3 regions of the Clostridium sp. CS1-1 genome follow, and region 2 is predicted to be linked to each of the others. Evidence: riboswitches for the same ligand, from Rfam matches in the RefSeq annotation. Region 2 holds a riboswitch; each other region holds the start of a gene.
The links. A riboswitch is a leader RNA that binds a small molecule or an ion and turns the genes downstream of it on or off. The one in region 2 is predicted to bind thiamine pyrophosphate.
Positions count from the first base shown of each region.

Region 1: it holds a riboswitch for thiamine pyrophosphate, as region 2 does, so the genes downstream of both, thiD (bifunctional hydroxymethylpyrimidine kinase/phosphomethylpyrimidine kinase) here and thiW (energy coupling factor transporter S component ThiW) in region 2, are expected to answer to the same signal.
Region 3: it holds a riboswitch for thiamine pyrophosphate, as region 2 does, so the genes downstream of both, AC0N0V_RS15250 (ABC transporter permease) here and thiW (energy coupling factor transporter S component ThiW) in region 2, are expected to answer to the same signal.

Region 1 is NZ_CM148680.1:938,764-944,638, forward strand. It holds gene AC0N0V_RS04165 (amino acid ABC transporter substrate-binding protein) at 1-397, opposite strand, end outside; gene thiE (thiamine phosphate synthase) at 678-1,289, opposite strand; gene thiM (hydroxyethylthiazole kinase) at 1,280-2,110, opposite strand; gene cytX (putative hydroxymethylpyrimidine transporter CytX) at 2,286-3,458, opposite strand; gene thiD (bifunctional hydroxymethylpyrimidine kinase/phosphomethylpyrimidine kinase) at 3,451-4,254, opposite strand; TPP riboswitch at 4,332-4,431, opposite strand; gene AC0N0V_RS04190 (D-alanine--D-alanine ligase) at 4,835-5,743, shown strand.
Region 2 is NZ_CM148680.1:2,373,917-2,379,791, forward strand. It holds gene AC0N0V_RS11155 (DUF475 domain-containing protein) at 1-529, opposite strand, end outside; gene AC0N0V_RS11160 (hypothetical protein) at 841-1,299, opposite strand; gene thiM (hydroxyethylthiazole kinase) at 1,372-2,169, opposite strand; gene thiW (energy coupling factor transporter S component ThiW) at 2,147-2,716, opposite strand; TPP riboswitch at 3,025-3,130, opposite strand; gene AC0N0V_RS11175 (hypothetical protein) at 3,097-3,228, opposite strand; gene AC0N0V_RS11180 (SOS response-associated peptidase) at 3,308-3,937, opposite strand; gene AC0N0V_RS11185 (NUDIX hydrolase) at 4,129-4,722, shown strand; gene AC0N0V_RS11190 (phosphoenolpyruvate hydrolase family protein) at 4,904-5,734, opposite strand; gene AC0N0V_RS11195 (Tm-1-like ATP-binding domain-containing protein) at 5,759-5,875, opposite strand, start outside.
Region 3 is NZ_CM148680.1:3,276,880-3,282,754, reverse strand. It holds gene AC0N0V_RS15275 (hypothetical protein) at 223-753, opposite strand; gene AC0N0V_RS15270 (hypothetical protein) at 981-1,115, opposite strand; gene AC0N0V_RS15265 (4Fe-4S binding protein) at 1,485-2,282, shown strand; gene AC0N0V_RS15260 (TatD family hydrolase) at 2,347-3,126, shown strand; gene AC0N0V_RS15255 (gamma carbonic anhydrase family protein) at 3,261-3,770, shown strand; TPP riboswitch at 4,004-4,111, shown strand; gene AC0N0V_RS15250 (ABC transporter permease) at 4,299-5,072, shown strand; gene AC0N0V_RS15245 (ABC transporter substrate-binding protein) at 5,095-5,875, shown strand, end outside.

The DNA.
Region 1 (5,875 bases), 1.4 Mb from region 2:
GCTTATTTTGAAGATATACTTTTGAGAAGTCTATTTGCTTTTGCCTTTCTGGAGTAATAGTTAAACCGTTCCAAATAACATCTATATCTTTGTTATTTAAGCTTAGCAATACACCGTCCCATTGAACTGGTTTAAACACAACTTTTACGCCCATTCTCTTACCAACTTCTTTTGCAAGGTCTATATCGAATCCAACAATTTCTCCTTTATCATCTTTAAACCCCATTGGAGGGAAGCTATCATCTAGGCCTACAACGAATTCACCTTTTTGTTTGATTTCGCTTAAAGACTTATCTTGAGCCTGGCCACCATTTGCTTGCTTACTATTTCCACAACCAGAAAGTAAAAGTCCAAGTGATAGTACTGCTATAGTTAAAATTCCAAATTTCTTTTTCATTTTTAAAACCTCCATTTAATTAATTGTTTGCTTGATTACAATGCTTATTATACTTTAGCATGGTGAATTTGTAAAGTAGTAAAATTTAGTTTATAGATATTTATTTTATCCGATGACCACCTGCCTTAATACCCCAACGAACTCTGTTAATAAGTATCAGGTGGAGTTAAAATTCCATATGATTCCAAGTAAAATAGGGGACAGCTCACAAATTTTCACTGATTTAATGAGAAAAATTGTGAACTGTCCCCTTATATAAGAAAAATGAAGACTAAGTATATTATATTTTTAGTAGTTTAGCTGCAGATCTTATATCTTGCTTTCCTAAAATAGCAGATATAACAGAAATTCCATCTACACCTGTAGAGAGTACTTCTTTAAAGTTTCTTTCATTTATGCCGCCTATTGCTACAGCAGGGATATTTATATTATTATAAATATGCTTTAAGTATTCTATGCCTATAGGTGGATCTATATCTTTTTTTGTTCCAGTATAAAATACAGCACCAATGCCAAGATAGTCTGCACCATCTCTTTGTGCTTCTAAAGCTTCGTCTAAGGTTCCGGTGGATATCCCTATGATTTTATCATTACCCAGTATTTTTCTAGCAATCTTTATAGGCATATCATCTTGTCCAAGGTGAACTCCATCAGCATTAATAGCTTGAGCAATATCTATTCTATCATTAATTATAAGTGGAATTTTGTAATAATCGGTTACTTCTTTTACATCTAAGGCTACCCTATAAAACTCTCTTGTAGAGATATCTTTTTCTCTAACTTGAATTATCGTAACTCCTCCAAGTATAGATTCTTCTACTACAGTTTTTAAGTTTCTTCCACTTAGAAAGCTTCTATCAGTTATAAGATATAAGCTGTAGTCTATCTCCATATTATTCTTCCTTCTTTCATTAGTTTTTCTTCTGTTAATGTATAAATACAGTCAATTAGCTTCACTCTAAAACTTCCAGGGAATTTAGCTATCTCGTAAGCTTCTTCGCCAGCTAAATTCATTGAAAGTACTGCTGTTACAGTAGATATAAACTTATCTTCTGATGCTCCTGCAGTTCCACCACAAAGGGCACCAACCATACAACCAGCACCAGTAATCTTAGTTAGCATCTCTGTACCATTTTTAATAATCGCACTGCGAGTTCCATCAGTTATATAGTCCTCTTTTCCAGTTGCAGCAACCACACAATTATGTTTTTGAGCTAATTTTATACAAGCCTCCAAGGCACCTTCACCGCTATCCAATGAATCAACTCCACGAACTTCTGAATCAACTCCAGCTAAGAATTTTATTTCGCCTACGTTTCCTTTTATAACATCAACTCTTCCAAGTTCTAAAATTCTATTTATTACAGAAAGTTTTCTTGGAATAGCAGCGCAAGCTACTGGATCCAAGACTACTGGCACATTATTTACTTTTGCGGATATACTTGCAAGTACTGAAGCCTCTTCTTGTTCCTTAGTTAAAGTACCTACATTTATATAAAGTGCAGAAGATATTTTTGTAAAGTCAAAGACTTCATCATAAGCTTCACACATAGCAGGAGATGCACCATAGGATAAAAGGATATTAGCACAGTCATTTATTGTTACATAGTTAGTTATGCATTGAACAAGAGGTACTCTATTTCTTAGGTTTGAGAGTACATTAGAAACCTCTCTTAGATATAACTCTTCTTTTTCATTAATAGTATTTGTCATTTTTTATGCCTCACCTTCATTTTTAAATTTTGGATACATTTACGAACTTTTATAAGTATTTATTGACTGTTGCTAGCCTCCTAAATATGATTTAATATTTTATTTTAGTTGAACCTCGGAAGAAAAACTCAACTAGAACAACTAAATTACATATAAAATTTATAGATACTTAACATTATTGTGAATTACTAATCGGAGTTGATTTTTTTGAAGACAAAAACTTTACTGCTGACACATATATTAAAGATATAATTATAAATGTAAATAGAGTCGGGATTCCAAAGGAAATCTTAGTAAAGTAATTGTACAATATCACACCAACAAGTGCAGTGATAATTCCTATAGAGTTAAGTTTTCTAGAGCTATAATCTTCCTGAAAAAAGTAACTGATAAACACTACGGTGTAAACAGGTACAAATATACTTCCTATAGTAAGAAGAAAGTTCTGATAGTTTTCAATAGGGAATATAAAAGCTATACTCATTGATAAAATGGTATAAATAAATACAAGCAAATTATCATTTTTTATTTTAAACAGTTGCTTCGATGACTCTACTGCAGAATATATATCAAGAAAAGTTGTAGTTACTGTTGAGAAGAGAATTATAAATACTGGAGCTAATTTTATACTACTTCCCGACAAAAATTCGATTACATCTTGTCCGCTATATAGACTTATAAGTAATCCTAATGTGTACATTAAGCTGCTTCCTATGAAATATCCCCAAAATGTAGCATTTAATACGCCTTTTCTGTTTTCGCCGTTCTTAGTATAGTCGCCAATTAAAGGAAGCCAGGAAATAGGCATTGATATGGATATTTCTAAAGCAGTTACAAAGCTTATACTATCTTGTCCTAATACCTGCTTTGATGTATTGAAAGAGAAGAATAACATAAAGCATAAAATTATAAGTAGTAGAACCGAAATATCATTTATCTTCTTTGAGTGATTATTAAAGAAATAAGACCACACGAAAACTACAATACCAGTTACAATTATTCCTAAAGTGTTAGACATAGGGAGAAGACCATTTAAGGCACGTCCACTTTGGATAATCATAATTGTTGACCAGCCTATAAGCTGAAGTACATTTAAAAATGCAACTATTTTTCCGCCGTATTCACCTAGAGAATCCTTAACCTTACCCATTGCATTCTTCTTATCTTTAAAAGATATATACCCTCCTAAAGTTAGAAATGTTGTTCCTATAATATGTCCGAGTATAATTGCAACTAGTCCCTTAGTTAGGCCAAGAGGGGCGATAAGACCACCTGTATATATCTCAGCTATTGAAATAGCTGCACCTGCCCATAGAAGGAACATTGATGAGTTTTTTATCTTATTCAAATGAAACACCTGCTTTCTTATAAACCTCTACAAAATGGCCGACTGGACCTACGCCATGTCCAATAGAGAAGGAATTTTCTATCGCTTTAGTAATATATTCCTTTGATAGAGTAACAGCTTCTTCTACGCTGCAGCCTTTAGCTAAGTGAGATGCTATAGCTGAAGATAAAGTGCAACCTGTGCCATGAGTATTCTGTGTTTCTATCCTATGTCCTTTTAGGGTTACGAAATTTTCTCCGCAAAGTAGTATATCATTAGCATCATTACATCTATGGCCGCCTTTTACTAATACATTCTTAGCACCAAGTGTTTTTATTTTTAATGCAGCTTCCTTCATATGTTCCTCATTTTCTATTTTCATTCCAGTCAAAACCTCTGCTTCAGGAATGTTTGGGGTAACAATACTAGCGATAGATACAAGATCTTGTATTGCTTTTTCCGCTTCCGGTTTCAATAGAAAATACCCACTTTTTGAAACCATAACTGGATCTAACACTATGTTTTTAGCGTTATATTCTTTAAGGAGAGTTTTAATTATACTTATAGTTTCACTATTAGATACCATTCCTATTTTTACAGCATCTACATTGATATCATCATATATAGCTCTTATTTGTGCATCTATAAGTTTATTTGAAACATCCATAACATCTTGGACACCAACAGTATTTTGAGCAGTAATTGCAGTAATTACACTCATTCCATAAACACCAAGAGAACTCATTGTTTTTAAGTCTGCTTGTATGCCTGCTCCACCACAACTATCAGAACCAGCAATTGTTAATACTTTTTTCATGCGAATCACTCCTATTTTCATATGTGGGTAAACCAAAAAGGTGTATTGCAGAAAAGCAATACACCAAAAATACAAAGTGCTATATTGAGCTTGCTTCCCTACGCCAGTGTTAACTGGATCAGGTTCAAAGGGTTAGAGATAACTCTTCTCAGCCGTTTGGCACCCCCACAAAAATTTATTGAATTATTACATCTTTCATTTTAGTATATTTATACAAAAGTGCAACAGTTAAAATTACTATATATTTAAATGTAATCCACTTTATGCTAAGTATTAGTAGTAAATGCTAGTTTTTTTGTATGAATCTATAATTTGATGTTAATTGTGTTTAGCTTTTACTAATTTTATCTTTCAATAGTGTTATAATAGGTGAGGAAAAGCTTAAGTAGCTTTCTAGTTTAGTTATGTTATATTTTTAGAAATCGCTTTCACATTGTGTGAGGTAGTATTAGAACGGGTAGTCATCAAATAAATAAAACCACATATGCAGTAAAATAGAGATGAAGTGGTACTTCATTTATTTTGGCATATGAATACAATATAATTAAGAAGAATAAATAATATGTATGGAGGAATGAATATGAAAATAGGAGTTATTATGGGAGGAGTATCCTCAGAAAGAGAAGTATCCTTAAATTCAGGAAAAGAAATAGTGAAATACTTTAACAAGGATAAATATGAGGTTGTACCTATAGTTATAGATAAAAAAGATGATGTAATGGAAAAAGCTAAAGACATAGATTTTGCATTTATTGCTCTTCATGGTAAGTTTGGTGAAGATGGTATGATACAAGCAGTACTTGAAACAATGGATATTCCATATTCAGGATGTGGGCCTCTTACAAGTGGTATTTGTATGGATAAGGATATAACTAAAAAGATTTTAAGATATGAGGGCGTAAATACTGCAGATTGGCTATGTGTAAGCAGTGTGGATGAAATAGATTATGATTTTATAGACAAAATGGGTTATCCTGTCTTTATAAAGCCTAATAGTGGAGGCTCTAGTGTAGCTACAAATTTAATTAAGAAAAGAGAAGATGTAGAAAATGCAGTAAGACTAGCGTTAGATTATGACAAGGAAGTTATGATTGAAAAGTATATAAAAGGAGACGAAATAACTTGCTGCATGTTAGATGGAAAAATGATAGCTATAATTGCTATTAAACCTAAAACTAATTCTGATTTCTTTGATTACACAGCAAAATATGCTGATGGTGGAGCCGATGAGATAGTAGTGCAATTTGAAGAAGGTTTGCAAAAGCAAATTGAAGAAATGGCATTAAAATGCTGGAAGGTATTAAAGTGCAGTGTATATGTAAGAGTAGATATGATAATAAAGAATGGAGTTCCTTATTTACTTGAGCTTAATACTTTACCAGGTATGACTAAAAATAGTCTATTTCCTAAAGGGGCAAAGGCCGTAAATATGTCTTACAGTGATTTATTAAATGCGGTAACTGAATTATCTTTGAAAGAAAATAGATAAAATTGTAATGATGTCATAGAGTTTAGAATATAATTTAAAGATTGAAAGAACTAAACGTAAGAATTTCTTGTTATATTGCTAATTTACAAGAAAAATGCCTAATTTGTATAAATCTATGAGTAAAATATAAAA
Region 2 (5,875 bases):
ATCCTATTACAGCAGATAAAGCAAGCATCGGATTGTATTTTAGTGACACTGCTACAATACCAACTAAGATAAGTGAAACAACCGCATAAAACCAAGCCCCATTCCTTAAAAAGAACTCTTCAGCCGGAAGGCCTAAGTGCTTATCTTCAATAAATAACCAATGAAAAAATAAAAATACAAGAAATACTCCTCCACCAAGCATAAGTATAGGAGTTGATTTCTCTATAGATTCTATTATATGGGGATCATTTGAAAAAGTAGCAGTTAAAGACCCCATAGGACCAAGAGTTGGATTCATTACCCATACAATAATCCAAGGCAGCAAGCCTCTTACTATAAAAACTGCAAATAGTATTCCATAAAGCAAGAACCACTTTCTTGCCTTTTCAGACATTGTGGCTAAAACTTCTGCGTTAATTACGGCATTATCAATGCTTGAGACTACTTCAAATAAACATAAGCCTACTATGGTGAGAGTAATCGACATATACCCCATCAAAATCAATCCTTTCAAGTAATTTTTTTGCATCCATTACAGTAATATAGACAGATATAATCCCATCCTATTTATAAGTAATTCCTATTTTTATCGATGTTATTCATAATCTTTAATAAAAAAAGAAAAATCGTTAAGCAATTTACTTACTTGACGATTTATTGCTTGCCTATAAGCAATTTGCTTTGCAGTATTATTAGCACTGTAAAGCTTAGATGTACCAATATGGACCACAAACCAGTGGTACCGTAAAAAGGCACCCTATTAATAGAGTGCCTTTTATTTGTTATACTAGAATGTAATTTTAGAACTAAAAAGATAGTTAAAATGAATAGTCTATAGTTTTAAAACAATGACCCAAGTGCCAATCCTGCTAAAAATGGATAGCCATATCCATAATTATGATAATATGGATAACCATGATGGTGATGATGATATGGATAATAGTATGGGTAGTAATATGGATTATAATAGTAATGATGGTAATATGGATGATGATGGTATTGTCTAAACCCATCATCACTATGATCTGTGTAATCCTCTTCACAGTTGGATTTATATTTTTCTTTATGCTCAGTACTCATTGGCATTGTTTCAGTAGGCATCATTTGAGCAGGAGATAGCTGTGATGGATATGATGGATAATGCATCATAGGACAATTATACATCATAGGACAGTACATCCCAAAATGATGATACTTGTGATGCTCTCCGTGATGTTCGTGATGATGGTCGTGGCGAGCTTCATTTAAGGACTCAGCAGGATTTGGGTTAAAATCTTGGCTATCGTTTCTATAATTCATTGCATGCCTCCATATAAATTTTTCACACAGTATCATAGTATTCAAATTATAAGAAAAGGTTACAAAATTTTTTTATTTTAGTTCATATCTTATTTTTTCTCTTATTACTTCATCAGAAATACTAAACATATTATCTATAAGTTCAGTTCTGAAACTTCCATTCCCCTTAGCCTGATGAGAAAGTTCACCACATATTCCCATAAGTGCTATTGCAAGAACAGTACCGCCTAGTATATTTCCGGAAGAAATATAACTTGCTATAAGTGAAGTAAGCATACAACCTGTCCCTGTTACCATTGAAAGCATTTCACAACCATTTTTTATTAAATATGTTTGAGTACCATTTGTTATTATATCTATCACTCCTGTTGCTGCAATAACAGAACCGGTTTGAAGAGATAACTCCTGTAGCATTTCTATGCTTTCATTTAAATTTTGCTCTGTTATAATATCACCAGTTCCAACATCAATTCCTGTTGCGTTGCTTTGAACACCATATAATGACTTTATTTCAGACATATTACCCTTAATAACACTTGGATGACACTTCGAAATAAAGTTTTTTGCATAATTTAGACGAAGTTTACTACAGCCTACACCTACAAGATCAATTACTTGTGGAATCTTCTTTTCAAAGGCAGTTTTACCTGAAATCAACATAGACTCCATTCTTATATCTGTTATATTCCCAAGATTAACCCCAAGTGATTTAGAGACAGCAGTAATTTCTGAAGCCTCTAAAGGGTGTTCAGCCATAATAGGCTTTGCACCAACAGCAAGCACCATATTAGCACAATCATTTATTGAAATTGGATTTGTAATGCAGTGTATAAGAGGTTTTTTTCTTTTAGCACTCTGTCTTATTTGCAACAGGTTGTCTATTGTTAACGCTTGGTTTATCATAAACTTTTGCCCCCAAACTTCTTTGAATTTTTGCAAGCATACCATTCTTGCTTAATGCTCCTAGAAAAACAAATGCAATTGTTCCTCCAATTATTGTTGCCATAAAGAATAAAGGAACATAAAATAACCATGTTAACCCTGCTCTTCCCCAAATAAATGTCATAACAGGGTATGAAGCTATAGCTCCTATTATACCAGTCCCTATAACCTCACCTAAAACTGCAAAAATCAAATTCCCCTTAGATGCTCTATATAAAATTCCAGACAAAGCAGCTCCAAAAACCGCACCAGTTAAAGCTAAAGGGGGAATTCCCATTAGAATCATTCTTATCACCCCAATTAATGTAGCATTAAGTAATGCATACCAAGGTCCAAGAACGACTGCACATACTATGTTGATAACAGAGGACATAGGGCACATTCCTTCAATACGTAGAATTGGTGAAATTACAACTCCCATTGCCACCATCATTGCCAGCATAATGTTTCTTAATAGTTTTGGGTTTCTTTCCATAATAAAATACCTCCATAATAATATTTATTTTGTGAATGCGTCACATAGGAAATAAATACCATCATCGAGGCGTAATTTTAGCGTAACCAAATAGCAATTCCCTACATGACATAGTCATATTAGTCGGTCGAAGCTCAAAAGCTTCCTCTCACCTTGAAACACAAGTTCCCTCGCTATTTAGTTGTATTTTTGCTATAAAGGGACGGGCGCTCCCCCGCCGCTTGCCAAAGATAAAATCTCTGAAGCATAAAAAATGGAATATGCCTAATAAGGCATATTCCATTTATACTCAAAAAATATAACATCAAAAGCATAAATTACATATTTCCTTACGTCGGCATTATCCGAATCAAGTTATGGGTCGAAGTATAAACTTCCTCTCAGCCTGCAACACAAGCTCCCCTTTGCAGAAAATTATACCATATAACTTTCTTAAATTCAACATTTTCCAATACTATTTCACTAATTCCGCACAAATAAGGCATAGAAATCATAATACCGTACCAATTCATTGATATTTAATATCGTCCCATCTATCCTTAATTTTTGAATTTGTATCATCTAATAATTTATATCCAATCTTCCCTAAAGTTACATAAAATCATACATTGAAAGTTGCTTACTTCCTTCCACAGGATTTATATTTAAACTAAACCAACTACTATTTTCTAGTTTATCTTTAAGTCTTAATGCGTTATTTGGAGACTCAAACAGCCATTCCTCTTCCTCATCTTTTTTAATAAATACAGGCATTCTGTTGTGAATTTTAATCATATGTTCATTGGCTGGGCGAGTTAAGATAACAACTCCAAAATAAGGATTATTATTTTTATCAACAAAAGTATCATATATTCCTGCCATGGAAAAAAGATTTGTATCCTTCAGAGTAACTTTATACTTAACCTTGCTCTTATCTACGTTATCCCACTCAAAAAATCCATTGGCAGGTATGATACATCTGTTACTTGCAAAAGCATTTTTTAAGCTTTGTTTTTCAGCTACTGTTTCGATTCTTGCATTTATTATTTCTTTATCTAATCCTCTAATCTTATAGCCCCATCTAAAAAAGTCTAATTTCCTACCTTCAGTATTAAAAATTATAGGAATCTTAGTGCCAGGAAATATTTCACCCTTTGAATATTTCATATTTTTTTCATTTGCTATACCATAACTTGCCATTATATCTTCTATGTCATTTTCGATACAAAAACGTCCACACATACTAATCACCACTTTTCATTTTGTTATTTTATTAGACAATTGCTTCTAGTATTATATAGTTTACACCCTTTCAAAATATTTTTGAATAATAAAAATAGATTTGCCACTTACTAATAGTAGTATGTATAATTATTAAATAAGCAAATTTTAACTATGAATTGCTGCAAAATTAGTTATAGAAGGTGATATTAATGAAAAATAGCAAAATCACTAAACTCACAACCTTAAAAGAAACTAAATTTTTAAGTTTGTTTGATGCTGAATACAAAAATAAAAAGGGAGCAACAAAACACTGGATAATTGCTTCAAGAAAATCCTATAAAACTTTAAATGAGCAATACTTCCAGAACAAGGAGGATAGTATGGATGCAGTTGTTGTAGCCGCTATTCATAAGGAAAGTGAAAAGCTAGTATTAATAAAACAATTCAGAGTTCCTTTAAATGACTATATTTATGAACTTCCAGCAGGTCTCATTGACAGTAATGAAAGTATTGAGACTGCTGTTGCTAGAGAGTTAAAAGAAGAAACTGGTCTCTCTCTTTTAGAAATTAATAATGAAAAAACGAAAAAAGGAGTTTATATTTCGCCGGGAATGACAGATGAATCTGTGGCTCTAGTATATTGTACTTGTACAGGTGAAATAACAGATAAATACCTAGAAGAAGATGAATACATCGAAGCTTTTTTGATTTCCCATAGTGAGGCAAAAGAATTATTAAAAAAGAACGTGAAGACTGATATAAAAGCTTTTATGGCGCTTCAAAGCTTTGTTAACTCACAGTAAATCTTTGATTTAAAATCAGTAAAAACGTACTCATTTTATTCAGTACGTTTTTTACTATTTTAAATAACTAGAATACTACTGTAAGTTTTATAAACAAAAACGGGATTCTCTACAAATATCAAAAATATTAAGTATGATCTTAATAAACCCGAAAAATGTAGTGAATCCCTATTTATAGTTATTATTTTCTTATTGCTTTAAAAGCTTCTGTTTGTGATTTTATACCCTTTTCAGCTGCAAATCTTTCAATACTTGAAGCACCGAAGAAACCGTCAATTCCTTCTGTTTTTTCTATTACATATGCTGCATCTTCTGGTTCTGCAATAGGTCCTCCGTGGCAGATTACCATAATGTCAGGATTAACTTCTCTTCCTGCCTTAATAATAGCTTCAATTCTTTCTACACAGTCATCTAAAGTAAGTGCTGTTTGTGCTCCAATTGTACCTTTTGTAGTTAGGCCCATGTGTGCAACTAATATATCTGCACCTGCTTCTGCCATTGCTCTTGCTTGATCTGGGTCAAATACATAAGGAGTTGTAAGCATATCAAGTTCATGAGCTTTTCTTATCATTTCAACTTCTAGCCCATATCCCATTCCAGTCTCTTCTAAGTTCTGTCTGAATACACCATCAATTAAACCTACTGTAGGGAAATTCTGAACCCCTGAAAAGCCTTGATCTTTTAATTGTTTAAGGAAAATATCCATTACTCTAAATGGGTCTGTTCCACAAACACCAGCAAGAACTGGAGTATCTTTTACTACTGGAAGTACTTCTGATCCCATTTCAACTACAATCTGATTAGCATCTCCATAAGATAATAATCCTGCAAGAGAACCTCTTCCTGCCATTCTATATCTACCTGAATTATAAATTATAAGCATGTCTGCCCCGCCAGCTTCACTGAATTTAGCTGTAATGCCTGTACCAGCTCCTACACCTAATAATGTTTGTCCATTTTTAACTTGTTCCCTAAATTTTGCCATAATTTCGCTTCTTGTCAATGTATTCATAAATAAACCCTCCTAATATTTAAATTAATTCCTATTTTTCATCATATCTATTAATTTCTGTGCTGCAGCTTCTGCAAACTTCACATCATTAATAGCACAATCCATTTCTACTATTTCTACAACACTTTTATTCACACCATT
Region 3 (5,875 bases), 900 kb from region 2:
ATATTCTAATTCTATATAACTCTAATATTTTGAAACAATTGTAATCTTGCAAATTGTACCTTGCAATTGTTCTATAAAAACTTATTTCGACTTAACTATCTAATTATAATCCATTACTTTAAATAACACAATATATTCTTATTGGTATTTATGTTTAATTTTAACATTTTCTATGTAAGCATAAAATATAGAAGCCCGTTATAGATAGGCATCTATAACAGGTTAATTATAGGTTTTGCTATAAAGAGCATTAAGTACTTTAGTTTCAGAGCGTGATGTCATATCTTTTACGATATCTAGATGTGCTTGTGATACCTCAGGGAATACTGATAATATTGTATCTATAACATAATCTATATTGTTGTCATTTAATATTTTTGCACTTCCTTCTTCGTCAGCAATCATACCTTCACCACTTAAAGAATCAAATATAGTATTAATAATCGGAGCCTTCATCACTTGGTTGGTTTCATTACATTTGTCTGTAAAATACAATACGTTATCAATAACTAAAAATTGTCCATATGCATATTCCTTTTGAGTGGTAGCTGAGTTATCCTCAGAAGGACAGTCATATTGCTTATGTTCTACATGTTTGAGATCTAGTCTATAGCTGTCTTCTTTTCTTGTTAGAACACATCCAATTTCAAGTTCTAACAACTTTTCTTTCATGTGATCAGAGAAATTTTCTCCAAATTCAGTAATAAACATCTTCATTGATATTGTTTTTTTCATTTTATAATTTTTTTTCACTATAAAATTCTCCTTTTTATTATATTATTTTCTTCTATGGTCGTTGGTATGCAGTTAAAGTTCTATAAGATAAAAAACCACCTTTATGAAGGTGGTACGTAATTCCTATTTATTATATTAGTATATCATAATAATCACAAATTAACAAAGTTTTTGAATTTATTTATAAGTTTAGGCCTCCAAGGTTGTATATATTACCAATCAGGGCCCTTGGAAGCTTTAATGCTTTACTTATTTTTGCGACTAACAGTTTTATCAGTTTTTCCGCTAGCTTCGTTTAATGCATCAAAAGTAGCGGTTTCTTCTCTATAAGCAAGAGCTTTATTGATTTTTATATTTTCAGTCATTTTTCTTTTTCTCATATTGTTATCTCCTTTCATATATAAGAGTTGTAAGCATTCAACAATTACATCTATAGTGTTTGCAGATTATTTTTCAATATGTCTGGTGTTTTTTACATTCTTCTATTAAAAATTTTGATCCTTAGTTTATTCCTGAGTAAAATGGTTATTGATATATTTTCAAAAATTAAATAATATAGAAAGTAGAAGTGAAGATTTTACTTATTTTTCCTTGTAAAACAATTTAAAAATATAATAAAATTAAAATGACAGCTATTTTAATTAGCATTTATAAAAAGCTTTTTTGATAACTATATGTATTGAAGTTTCGCTTTACAATAAAAGTTTTTTGTATATTGCGGTTTAAGTAAATAATTTGGGGGGATATCAGTGGAAAGTATAAATGATATTATTAAACTCACAGCAGAGTTTATAGAAAACACACCTTACAATAAAGTGGAAGAGTTAAAGGGATTAAAAATTTTCGATACACCTTTAATAGGCATTGCAACTACAGAGGATCCATTATTTTTAAAGTTAAAGGAAGAAGAGGTTATAGGGGTAGATTATATGACGCCTATAGAGTGGATGCCAGAGGCAAAGGCGGTTATATCTTATTTTCTTCCTTTTACCGAGGATGTAAGAAAGGCAAACCGTATAACAAAAGATTTACCTGCTTTAGAGTGGCTATATGGTAGAGTTGAGGGAGAAAAGGTAAATAACGAACTTCGAAAGTTTTTAGTACAAGTAATAAAAGACTTAGGAGGAGAAGCTTTAGCTCCTGCATTAGACACTAGATTTGTTTCCAAAGATTTCAAGAGTAATTGGTCGGAGAGACACACGGCTTATATAGCAGGAATTGGTACCTTCGGCTTAAGTAAATCCTTAATAACAGAAAAGGGTTCCGCGGGAAGAATAGGAAGTGTAATTGTAAATATGGCTTTTGAACCTACTGAAAGAAAGTACAGTGGTTTATATGATTATTGCAGTAACTGCGGTGCTTGTATTCATAGATGTCCTGTAAAAGCGATAGATGAAAATGGGAAAAAACATGAACCTTGTGATGAATTTTTAACAAATGTAACTAAAAAGCGCTTTGCGCCGCGTTATGGTTGTGGAAAGTGTCAAACAGCAGTTCCTTGTGAAGCAAGAATTCCGATTACGAGAAATTCTACAATAACAAAATAGCACTGGTGACTTCACCAGTGCTATTTTGTTAATTAAAAAATCAAAGATTATGGGAGAGGTAAAAATGATTATAGATGCACACACTCATTTGGATCACTATAGTGAAAAAGATTTAAGGAGAGCAATAAAAGAAATAAATAAAAATAAAATACTAAGCATAGCAAATGCTATGGATGTAGAGTCATATATGAAAAATAAACAAATATCCAATATGAGTCCGTACATAATTTCTACTTTTGGAATACATCCTTGGAAAGCTAAAGGTTATGAGAAGGATCTTCAAGAACTCATACCTTATATAGAGGAAACAAAAATAATAGGTGAGATAGGACTTGACTTTTTCTGGGTAGAAGATAAAGAAAGCTTTGAAGCACAAAGGAAGGTATTTGAATTTTTTCTAAGTGAAGCTAAAAGGCTAGATAAGGTTATAAATATTCACACCAAAGGCGCTGAGGAGGAAGTTTTAAATTTGCTAGATAAATACTCCCTAAATAGAGTAATAGTTCATTGGTATTCAGGACCCAAAGATATTTTACTCAAAATGATGGAGAGAGAGTATTATTTTACAATAAGTTCTGAACTCCACTATTCGGATACTATAAGGGAGATAGCAAAACTTATACCCCTAAATAGAATATTTGTAGAGACTGACGGCCCAGGTGGAGAGGAATGGCTAAGCAGAAGTATGGGGATGCCAACTCTAACTAAACAGATAATGACAAGTTTATGCAAAATGCATAAGATTACTTTTAAAGAATTAGAAGAACAGATGTACAGTAACTTTATAAATTTAGTTGGTTCAAAAATGTTAATAGATTTAGAGAGTAACTGGAAAGATAGATAAATGTTAAATATAAATTTGTCAATCAAAAGCTGACATAAAACGCACACTGTTAATACTTTCTTTTGCGATAAAATTTGGTATAATTTAATAGAATAAATAACTTTAAGAAATAACTATTTTAAGGAGTGACTTAAATGATACGTAATTATAAGGACTATTTACCTAAAATACACGATAATGGCTTTGTAGCAGAAAGTGCGGAAATTATAGGAAAAGTAATCTTAGAAGAGGAAAGTAGTATATGGTTTGGTGCTGTACTTAGAGGAGATTGTAATTCTATACATATAGGAAAAGGATCTAATATTCAAGATAATTGCACAGTACATGTAGGTGAGGAGAATACTGTAGAAATAGGCGAATATGTTACTGTTGGACATAATGCAATTATACATGGATGCAAAATTGGAGATAATTGCTTAATAGGTATGGGATCTATTATTTTAAATGGTGCAGAGGTAGGAGAAGAAACAATAGTAGGTGCAGGAAGTCTTGTAACTGCTGGAAAAAAGATACCTTCAGGAGTTCTATGCATGGGATCTCCAGCAAAAGTTATTCGTGAATTAACTGAAAAAGAGAGAGAGCATATCAGAGAGTCTGCAAAATTTTATTTAGACGAATCTAAAGAGTATAAAAATAGCAAATAAAGTGCAAGCAGAAAACCCAAATATCCGATTTGGTGCAAATTTCTTTCATAGAGTGCGAGGGAGTATTAGAGCGGGTAGCCATCAGATAAATAAAAACTATTAGACTGAGTAATCATTTTATTAGAATTGTCAGTGTTAACGTAAAGTTAAGGAGGATGGCCTAACACCCGAAAGGTTTGACATATTTATTTATAAAATGATATACTTATTAATGTTAAAAGGTCTTATTATAATAAACAAACTGGGGGAGGCAATAGTATTGTCTGAGAGGAAGCTATAGGTTTCGACCCTTATAACCTGAATTGGATAATGCCAACGGAGGGAATATAGTTAAAGTTTAATTTTGCTATTTTAACCCTTTTCCGCAATTGGAGAAGGGTTTTGTGTATTTGAGTGATAACGAGCTTTGAATATGTAATTAGTAACATCTTTATAACAATGATTGTATTTAATATAGTAGTAGCTAATGGCGAATAACAAAGTAAACATAAAACTATTTTTCTAAAGATATTATAGGATGTGTAAAGAATGAAAGCTAATAATAAATTAATAAATAGAACTATATCTGCTATTTTTCAGTTGGTACTCATATTCATATGGCAGATAGTGGTGGACAAAGGTGGAATACCAAAGTACATACTTCCCTCGCCAAAGGATATATTAATTACTCTCTTTGAGGTAATGCCTAATTTGAAACCTCATATTTATGCAACTTTGCAGGAAGCTCTCTTAGGTTTCTTACTTTCCGTAGTTTTTGCAGTTATACTTTCCGTACTAATGGATAGCATAAAAATAATAAAAAGTTGTTTGTATCCAATACTCGTTGTTTCCCAAACCATACCAACCATAGCCTTAGCACCAATATTTATTATTTGGTTTGGTTTTGGAATGACTCCAAAAGTTATAGTTGTTATTATGATGTGTTTTTTCCCTGTAGTTATTAGCCTTGTAGATGGACTAGAATCTGTCGATACAGATATGCTTAGCCTTATGGATATAATGAAGGCTACCAGACTCCAGAAATTTGTTTACGTCAAATTCCCTAGTGCATTAAGTTCATTTTTTTCTGGACTTAGGATTGCTGCTACTTATAGTATAATGGGGGCAGTAGTAGGCGAGTGGCTTGGTGGAGAAAAAGGTTTAGGAATTTTTATGGTAAGAGCGAAGAATGCGTATGCTTTAGATAAAATATTTGCGGCTATAATTGTAATAATAATACTAAGTTTAGCATTATTCGGATTTATGTATGTACTTCAATATATTTTTATGCCGTGGCAGAGAAAAGTTAAAGAAAGAAAATAATTTTATGGAGGTAAGTTTTATTATGAAAGGAAAAAGAATCCTAACAATCATAACATCATGTTTATTGACTGCTTCTATTTTTGCGGGATGTTCTTCAGCGAATAAAGCCCCACAAAATAGTACTGCAGATAAGAAAGAACTAACTAAAGTAAAGGTGATACTTGACTGGACGCCTAATACTAATCATACGGGCTTATATGTAGCTAAAGATAAGGGGTATTACAAAGAGGAAGGTTTGGATGTGGAAATAATTCAACCTTCTGAAGGAGCAGTTGGAAATCTGATAGCAGCTGGAAAGGGAGATTTTGGAGTAAGTTACCAAGAAGACTTAACTTATGCTAGAACATCAGATACTCCTCTTCCGATAAAAGCAATAGCAGCTATAATCCAACACAATACTTCGGGCTTTGCAGCTCCTAAAAATAAAAATATAAAGACTGTAAAAGATTTTGAAGGAAAGACTTATGGTGGCTTCGGATCACCTTCTGAGAATGCTGTGTTAGAAGCAATTATGAAAAAAGAGGGTGCCGACTTTGGTAAGCTTAAAATAGTAAATATGGGTGAGCAGGACTTCTTCGCAGCAACAAAAGGCAATATTGATTTTGCTTGGATATATGAAGGATGGACAGGAATTGATGCAAAGCTTAAAAACATACCAATTGATTACATAGAATTAAGAAAGTTAAACCCAGATTTAGATTACTATACTCCTATATTGATAGCTAATGAAGATACTTTAAAAAATAAACCTGATTTAGCTAAAAAGTTTCTAAAGGCTACAACAAAGGGTTATGAATTTGCTA